3 regions of the Paenibacillus sp. CB74 genome follow, and region 2 is predicted to be linked to each of the others. Evidence: a T-box and tRNA genes for the amino acid it is inferred to sense, from the RefSeq annotation. Region 2 holds a T-box; the other regions hold tRNA genes.
The links. A T-box is a leader RNA that pairs with one kind of tRNA and senses whether it is charged. The one in region 2 lies ahead of tyrS (tyrosine--tRNA ligase), so its partner is inferred to be a tRNA-Tyr.

Region 1 (2,227 bases), 1.6 Mb from region 2:
TCTGTATTAAATGGGGCGCTTTTCTTTTTATATTTTGGACTTCTCGGACGATTTTTCCATGCCTCTTCCCATACAGAAAGATTAAATAACAGATCGGTATCCGATACATTTTTTTCATTATTCACTTTGCTTCACTCCCTCTAAATTAAAGACTTTACTTATCTACAATATACTGAATATAATCATACGTCAATGTTTATTAAAGTCCAATATTCTTTACTGTACAAAAATCTGTATAAAACAAAATAGCCCTACACATTGCATAAGCAACATGTAGGGCTATTCAATATACCGGCGAGAGGACTCGAACCTCCACGGTTTCCCACTCGATTTTGAGTCGAGCGCGTCTGCCATTCCGCCACGCCGGCATATACTGGAGGCGCCACCCAGATTCGAACTGGGGATAAAGCTTTTGCAGAGCTGTGCCTTACCACTTGGCTATGGCGCCATATTTTGGAGCGGACGACGGGAATCGAACCCGCGACCCTCGCCTTGGCAAGGCGATGCTCTACCGCTGAGCCACGTCCGCATAATGGCTGGGGATATAGGATTTGAACCTATGCATGACGGAGTCAAAGTCCGTTGCCTTACCGCTTGGCTAATCCCCAATAAAAAATAAAAAAACAAAGGGGCGATCGAGGGGAATTGAACCCCCGAATGCCGGATCCACAAACCGGTGCGTTAACCACTTCGCCACGATCGCCACAAAAGGTTAAATTTCTTAAAAGTTAATTGGCAGGGGCAGCAGGAATTGAACCCACACCAACGGTTTTGGAGACCGTTGTTCTACCTTTAAACTATGCCCCTAAAAACTGGTGGAGGATGATGGATTCGAACCACCGAACCCGTACGGGAGCAGATTTACAGTCTGATGCGTTTGGCCACTTCGCTAATCCTCCAGGATTACATGGTGCCGGCGAGAGGACTTGAACCCCCAACCTACTGATTACAAGTCAGTTGCTCTACCAGTTGAGCTACACCGGCATATTAAATTGTTTTGAAAATGGTGGCTCGGGACGGAATCGAACCGCCGACACGAGGATTTTCAGTCCTCTGCTCTACCGACTGAGCTACCGAGCCATAATAAAGTCTAATCTTAATTCCTTACACTTTATATAGGGCATCAGTGCCATACAGCAGATGTAGTGAACAGTTTGCCTCATGTAAAGATTAAATGGCGGAACCGACGGGATTCGAACCCGCGATCTCCTGCGTGACAGGCAGGCATGTTAGGCCAACTACACCACGGTTCCATAGTACTTTCACAAGGAAAGTTAATTGCGGGGGCAGGATTTGAACCTGCGGCCTTCGGGTTATGAGCCCGACGAGCTACCGGGCTGCTCCACCCCGCGTCGTTATTAAAAATCTTATGGTGGAGGCTGAGGGGATCGAACCCCCGACCCTCTGCTTGTAAGGCAGATGCTCTCCCAGCTGAGCTAAGCCTCCGAACAACACATTTATGATCATATCATAATCTTGTTGTAAAAATCAACTTCTTTTTTTGAAGTTAATATGACCCGTAGGGGATTCGAACCCCTGTTACCTCCGTGAAAGGGAGGTGTCTTAACCCCTTGACCAACGGGCCTTGTTATTATGGCGGAGAGAGAGGGATTCGAACCCTCGAGACGCTTGTGACGCCTACACGATTTCCAATCGTGCTCCTTCGGCCAACTCGGACACCTCTCCATATGGCTCCCCGAACAGGGCTCGAACCTGTGACAACTCGATTAACAGTCGAGTGCTCTACCAACTGAGCTATCAGGGAATATGCTTCAGAGATCGTTCTCTGAAAACTAGATTCGAAACGAAACATGCGAACTACAACTTGCATATTTGGATAAGCCCTCGACCGATTAGTACTGGTCAGCTCCATGCATTGCTGCACTTCCACCCCCAGCCTATCTACCTCGTCGTCTTCAAGGGGTCTTACATACTGGGAAATCTCATCTTGAGGGGGGCTTCACGCTTAGATGCTTTCAGCGTTTATCCCGTCCGTACATAGCTACCCAGCGGTGCTCCTGGCGGAACAACTGGTACACCAGCGGTACGTCCATCCCGGTCCTCTCGTACTAAGGACAGCTCCTCTCAAATTTCCTACGCCCACGACAGATAGGGACCGAACTGTCTCACGACGTTCTGAACCCAGCTCGCGTACCGCTTTAATGGGCGAACAGCCCAACCCTTGGGACCTACTTCAGCCCCAGGATGCGATGAGCCGACATCGAGG
Region 2 (2,227 bases):
TCACGGCGATTGTTAATCAATAAAATAGGTCAAGCAATGACTTGTTATACAAAAGACCGTCTCCGCTCTGTCGTCTGACAGAGATGGAAGACGGTCTTTTTGTTTCTGTAGTTGTACTAGGATTGAAGTTTAACCAGGCTGTAATTCTTTTTACCTTTACGGATAATGATGAATTTACCGCCAATGGCGTGTTCTGCCGACACCGTGAATTCAAGTTCGGTGATTTTCTCACCATTCATGGAAATCGCACCTTTGGTGACATCCTCACGCGCCTGGCGCTTGGATGGCTCTAGACCCAGATCCACGAGCCAATCCACAATATTTTTGGCTTCGCCGTCCGTTTCAAAGGTAGGCATTTCCTTGAAGCCCTGCTCGATTTCGTCTGCCGTCAGGGAACGGATATCACCACTGAACAGCGCCGCTGTAATACGTTTAGCCTGTTCAAGCATTTCTTCGCCGTGAACGAATTTTGTCATTTCTTCCGCAAGTGCTTTCTGTGCTTCGCGTCTGTGCGGCTCTGTCTCTACCTTTTCAGCCAAAGCTTCAATTTCTTCTTTGCTCAGGAAGGTAAAGTATTTCAAGTATTTGATCACATCACGGTCATCTGTATTCGCCCAGAACTGGTAGAATTCAAACGGTGTCGTTTTGTTCGGATCAAGCCAGATTGCGCCGCCAGCTGTTTTACCAAACTTGGTTCCATCGGATTTGAGCATAAGTGGAATGGTCAGACCGTACGCCTTCGCTTCAGATCCTTCCTTTTTACGAATCAGATCAAGACCACTCGTGATATTCCCCCATTGGTCGGAACCGCCGATTTGCAGCTGTACATCTTCGTTCTGGAACAGGTGCAGGTAGTCGAGTGACTGAAGGATCTGGTAGGAAAACTCAGTGAACGAGATGCCGCCTTCCAGTCTGCTCGCCACTACATCCTTAGCCAGCATTGTGTTAAGGTTAAAGTTTTTGCCGTAGTCACGCAAAAATTCAATGACATTGATTTTGTGCGTCCAATCGTAGTTGTTCACCATGCGAACCTGATTATCCCCATCTGTTACAAACAACTTCTTCATCTGCGCTGTCAGTGCATCCACATTCTCCTGCACTTGCTCCATCGTTTGCAATGACCGCTCTGCCTGACGACCACTCGGATCACCAATCGTACCTGTTGCTCCACCAATCAAAATGACTGGACGATGTCCTGCCAGTTGAAAACGTTTCAGCATCATGAAGGGAATTAGATGTCCAATATGCATGCTATCCCCCGTTGGATCAACACCGCAGTACAAAGAAACGGACTTCGTTTCAGTCAATTCACGTAATCCCTCAGCATCCGTCTGCTGATTAATGGCGTCACGCCACTGTAGTTCATCAATAATATTCATTCGTATAACCCCTTTTCTATCCTCAAAATTCAGTCATGATCTACGTTAATTTACGAAATAACACGCTGGAACGGCTTTTTTGGACACAAAAAAATCGCCTCCTTGTCTTCATTAGACACAGGGACGATTATCATAACCGTGGTACCACCCAAATTGCATGGATAACACATAACCTTAACACGCTATCCATACCACTTTTGGCAATATATCGTTTGCCCATCCGCTTGGCATTACCCAAGTACTCCAGAGTGTAATTCGCAGCCCTTGTATGTATCAGGTTCCATCAACCCCTGACTTTCTGTAACAGGGACAAAGCCGCTACTGCGCTCTATCAACGTGATTCATGTATTCAATTTATAGCAAGTATAGCCGAACGTTTCGGTCATTGCAAGACCAAGTATGCAAACCTTAAACAGAACAACGGACGCTTAGTTAAAACCAGATGATATAATCATCATGTTCAATTTTCCTTGATAATAACCATAGGCTTTCTCCGCGATCTGATCCTCATTGTTCCAAAATTGCTGATCCAGCGCATCTAACTGGTGCTCTTGTTCCTTTGTCAGTAATTTAGGAATGTCCCATAGTCCAGTAAGCCTTTCATCCTCTTTCAGATGCTCAATGCAGCCGTATGCCGAGGTTATAATCTCCACTACTTGAGTCGCACCAATGTTATGTAATGCCCGTAACGCGTAACGGTATACTTCTTCCCCCCAGTTGCAGAAAAACTGTATAAAACCGCCATTAAAGACATCCGCCTCTAACAGCCATAAGGCAGCAATGTCCTGCTCGTTCGAATTCAACGAAGCCCAGCCCTGTTCAGATTCATTCTTTTTTTCGACAAATAA
Region 3 (2,227 bases), 3.1 Mb from region 2:
GCACCTCTGATAAGGGTGAGGCCGGTGGTTCGAGTCCACCAGGGCCCATAGCAAGACCACTACAAGAAACAAACCAGAGTATGGGGCCATAGCTCAGCTGGGAGAGCGCCTGCCTTGCAAGCAGGAGGTCAGCGGTTCGATCCCGCTTGGCTCCACCATTCCCTGATAGCTCAGTTGGTAGAGCACTCGACTGTTAATCGAGTTGTCACAGGTTCGAGTCCTGTTCGGGGAGCCATTAAGGCCCGTTGGTCAAGGGGTTAAGACACCTCCCTTTCACGGAGGTAACAGGGGTTCGAATCCCCTACGGGTCATAGCAATACCTATTGCTTTAACAAGGGATGAGAATCCCAAAGGTTCGTCGGAGGATATACCTCGTGAGCAACTGCTTCGCAGTCTCGAACGAAGTGAGAGTATCCCCTACGGGTCATATTATGGAGGCTTAGCTCAGCTGGGAGAGCATCTGCCTTACAAGCAGAGGGTCGGGGGTTCGATCCCCTCAGCCTCCACCATATTATCTTATAACGACGCGGGGTGGAGCAGCCCGGTAGCTCGTCGGGCTCATAACCCGAAGGCCGCAGGTTCAAATCCTGCCCCCGCAATTAACTTTCCTCGAGAAAGTATTATGGAACCGTGGTGTAGTTGGCCTAACATGCCTGCCTGTCACGCAGGAGATCGCGGGTTCGAATCCCGTCGGTTCCGCCATTTTAATTTTATAAGGCTCGGTAGCTCAGTCGGTAGAGCAGAGGACTGAAAATCCTCGTGTCGGCGGTTCGATTCCGTCCCGAGCCACCATTTTTCACACCATGTAATACGCCGGTGTAGCTCAACTGGTAGAGCAACTGACTTGTAATCAGTAGGTTGGGGGTTCAAGTCCTCTCGCCGGCACCATGTAATCCTGGAGGATTAGCGAAGTGGCCAAACGCATCAGACTGTAAATCTGCTCCCGTACGGGTTCGGTGGTTCGAATCCATCATCCTCCACCAGTTTTTCTATGAGTCATTAGCTCAGTTGGTAGAGCACCTGACTTTTAATCAGGGTGTCGAAGGTTCGAGCCCTTCATGACTCACCATTATATGCGCGTGTGGCGGAATTGGCAGACGCACTAGACTTAGGATCTAGCGTCTTTGACGTGGGGGTTCAAGTCCCTCCACGCGCATTCTTTATTTGCGGAAGTGGCTCAGCGGTAGAGCATCGCCTTGCCAAGGCGAGGGTCGCGGGTTCGATTCCCGTCTTCCGCTCCAATATTTGCGCCCTTAGCTCAGCTGGATAGAGCGTTTGACTACGAATCAAAAGGCCGGGAGTTCGAATCTCTCAGGGCGCGCCATTATAACTTCATATTTTGCCGGCGTGGCGGAATGGCAGACGCGCTCGACTCAAAATCGAGTGGGAAACCGTGGAGGTTCGAGTCCTCTCGCCGGTATAGATAACGGGATGTAGCTCAGCTTGGTAGAGCACCTGGTTTGGGACCAGGGGGTCGCATGTTCAAATCGTGTCATCCCGATTTTTTTATTTGCGGGTGTAGTTCAATGGTAGAACTTTAGCCTTCCAAGCTAATAGCGTGGGTTCGATTCCCATCACCCGCTTACATATTGAAAAGAAAGAGATGGTATTCACCATCTCTTTCTTTTTTTGCATTTATAGGCATATGGATCATGAATATATACAGAGATTTCAGATGATATGAGTATGTATCCCAACCTTTTGATACATTCCCCACATTTTTAGACCTGTTCTTAGTAATTCTTGAGGTGTTCCAATGAAGAAGGTTTAGTGCATTTTCGAACACTTGAATATTTTTTCTGCATCACATTTATAAAAACGCTTACAAAAATAGCTTGCGTAAATCATTAACCTGTAATACCATATCAATTAAGCGCTTAACCTTTAGGGGTAAGGCGCTTAAACTTAACGTAGATTAAGCGCTTAACCCGTAAAGGAAAGGAAGGCGATGAATTCATGAATACAATTAGATTAACGATGGCTCAGGCACTGCTTCGATATCTGGATCAGCAATATATCTCGGTTGACGGGGTGGAAACCAAGTTTGTGAAGGGAATCATCGGTATTTTTGGACATGGCAACGTAACAGGCATTGGAGAAGCGCTGGAGCGCAGTCCGGGAAGCCTGAGGTATATGCAAGGCAAGAACGAACAAGGTATGGTGCATACGGCAGCAGCCTATGCCAAGCAGAAGAACCGTAGACAGATCTATGCATGTACAACATCCA

Region 1: it encodes a tRNA-Tyr, which carries the amino acid that the T-box ahead of tyrS (tyrosine--tRNA ligase) is inferred to sense. The anticodon was not compared.
Region 3: it encodes a tRNA-Tyr, which carries the amino acid that the T-box ahead of tyrS (tyrosine--tRNA ligase) is inferred to sense. The anticodon was not compared.

The regions. Positions count from the first base shown of each region.
Region 1 is NZ_CM146009.1:6,512,392-6,514,618, reverse strand. It holds gene ACX9NY_RS28720 (class I SAM-dependent methyltransferase) at 1-125, opposite strand, end outside; tRNA gene ACX9NY_RS28715 (tRNA-Leu) at 290-368, opposite strand; tRNA gene ACX9NY_RS28710 (tRNA-Cys) at 375-448, opposite strand; tRNA gene ACX9NY_RS28705 (tRNA-Gly) at 455-529, opposite strand; tRNA gene ACX9NY_RS28700 (tRNA-Gln) at 534-608, opposite strand; tRNA gene ACX9NY_RS28695 (tRNA-His) at 631-703, opposite strand; tRNA gene ACX9NY_RS28690 (tRNA-Trp) at 734-807, opposite strand; tRNA gene ACX9NY_RS28685 (tRNA-Tyr) at 814-899, opposite strand; tRNA gene ACX9NY_RS28680 (tRNA-Thr) at 909-984, opposite strand; tRNA gene ACX9NY_RS28675 (tRNA-Phe) at 1,005-1,080, opposite strand; tRNA gene ACX9NY_RS28670 (tRNA-Asp) at 1,176-1,253, opposite strand; tRNA gene ACX9NY_RS28665 (tRNA-Met) at 1,279-1,352, opposite strand; tRNA gene ACX9NY_RS28660 (tRNA-Val) at 1,371-1,446, opposite strand; tRNA gene ACX9NY_RS28655 (tRNA-Glu) at 1,514-1,585, opposite strand; tRNA gene ACX9NY_RS28650 (tRNA-Ser) at 1,595-1,686, opposite strand; tRNA gene ACX9NY_RS28645 (tRNA-Asn) at 1,690-1,765, opposite strand; rRNA gene ACX9NY_RS28640 (23S ribosomal RNA) at 1,834-2,227, opposite strand, start outside.
Region 2 is NZ_CM146009.1:1,256,070-1,258,296, reverse strand. It holds gene ACX9NY_RS05790 (YxcD family protein) at 1-23, shown strand, start outside; gene tyrS (tyrosine--tRNA ligase) at 117-1,379, opposite strand; T-box leader at 1,496-1,723, opposite strand; gene ACX9NY_RS05780 (DMP19 family protein) at 1,808-2,227, opposite strand, start outside.
Region 3 is NZ_CM146009.1:5,008,146-5,010,372, reverse strand. It holds tRNA gene ACX9NY_RS22225 (tRNA-Ile) at 1-48, shown strand, start outside; tRNA gene ACX9NY_RS22220 (tRNA-Ala) at 83-158, shown strand; tRNA gene ACX9NY_RS22215 (tRNA-Asn) at 160-235, shown strand; tRNA gene ACX9NY_RS22210 (tRNA-Glu) at 240-311, shown strand; tRNA gene ACX9NY_RS22205 (tRNA-Val) at 434-509, shown strand; tRNA gene ACX9NY_RS22200 (tRNA-Met) at 526-599, shown strand; tRNA gene ACX9NY_RS22195 (tRNA-Asp) at 625-702, shown strand; tRNA gene ACX9NY_RS22190 (tRNA-Phe) at 717-792, shown strand; tRNA gene ACX9NY_RS22185 (tRNA-Thr) at 813-888, shown strand; tRNA gene ACX9NY_RS22180 (tRNA-Tyr) at 898-983, shown strand; tRNA gene ACX9NY_RS22175 (tRNA-Lys) at 994-1,069, shown strand; tRNA gene ACX9NY_RS22170 (tRNA-Leu) at 1,076-1,156, shown strand; tRNA gene ACX9NY_RS22165 (tRNA-Gly) at 1,167-1,241, shown strand; tRNA gene ACX9NY_RS22160 (tRNA-Arg) at 1,248-1,324, shown strand; tRNA gene ACX9NY_RS22155 (tRNA-Leu) at 1,342-1,420, shown strand; tRNA gene ACX9NY_RS22150 (tRNA-Pro) at 1,428-1,501, shown strand; tRNA gene ACX9NY_RS22145 (tRNA-Gly) at 1,513-1,583, shown strand; gene iolD (3D-(3,5/4)-trihydroxycyclohexane-1,2-dione acylhydrolase (decyclizing)) at 1,957-2,227, shown strand, end outside.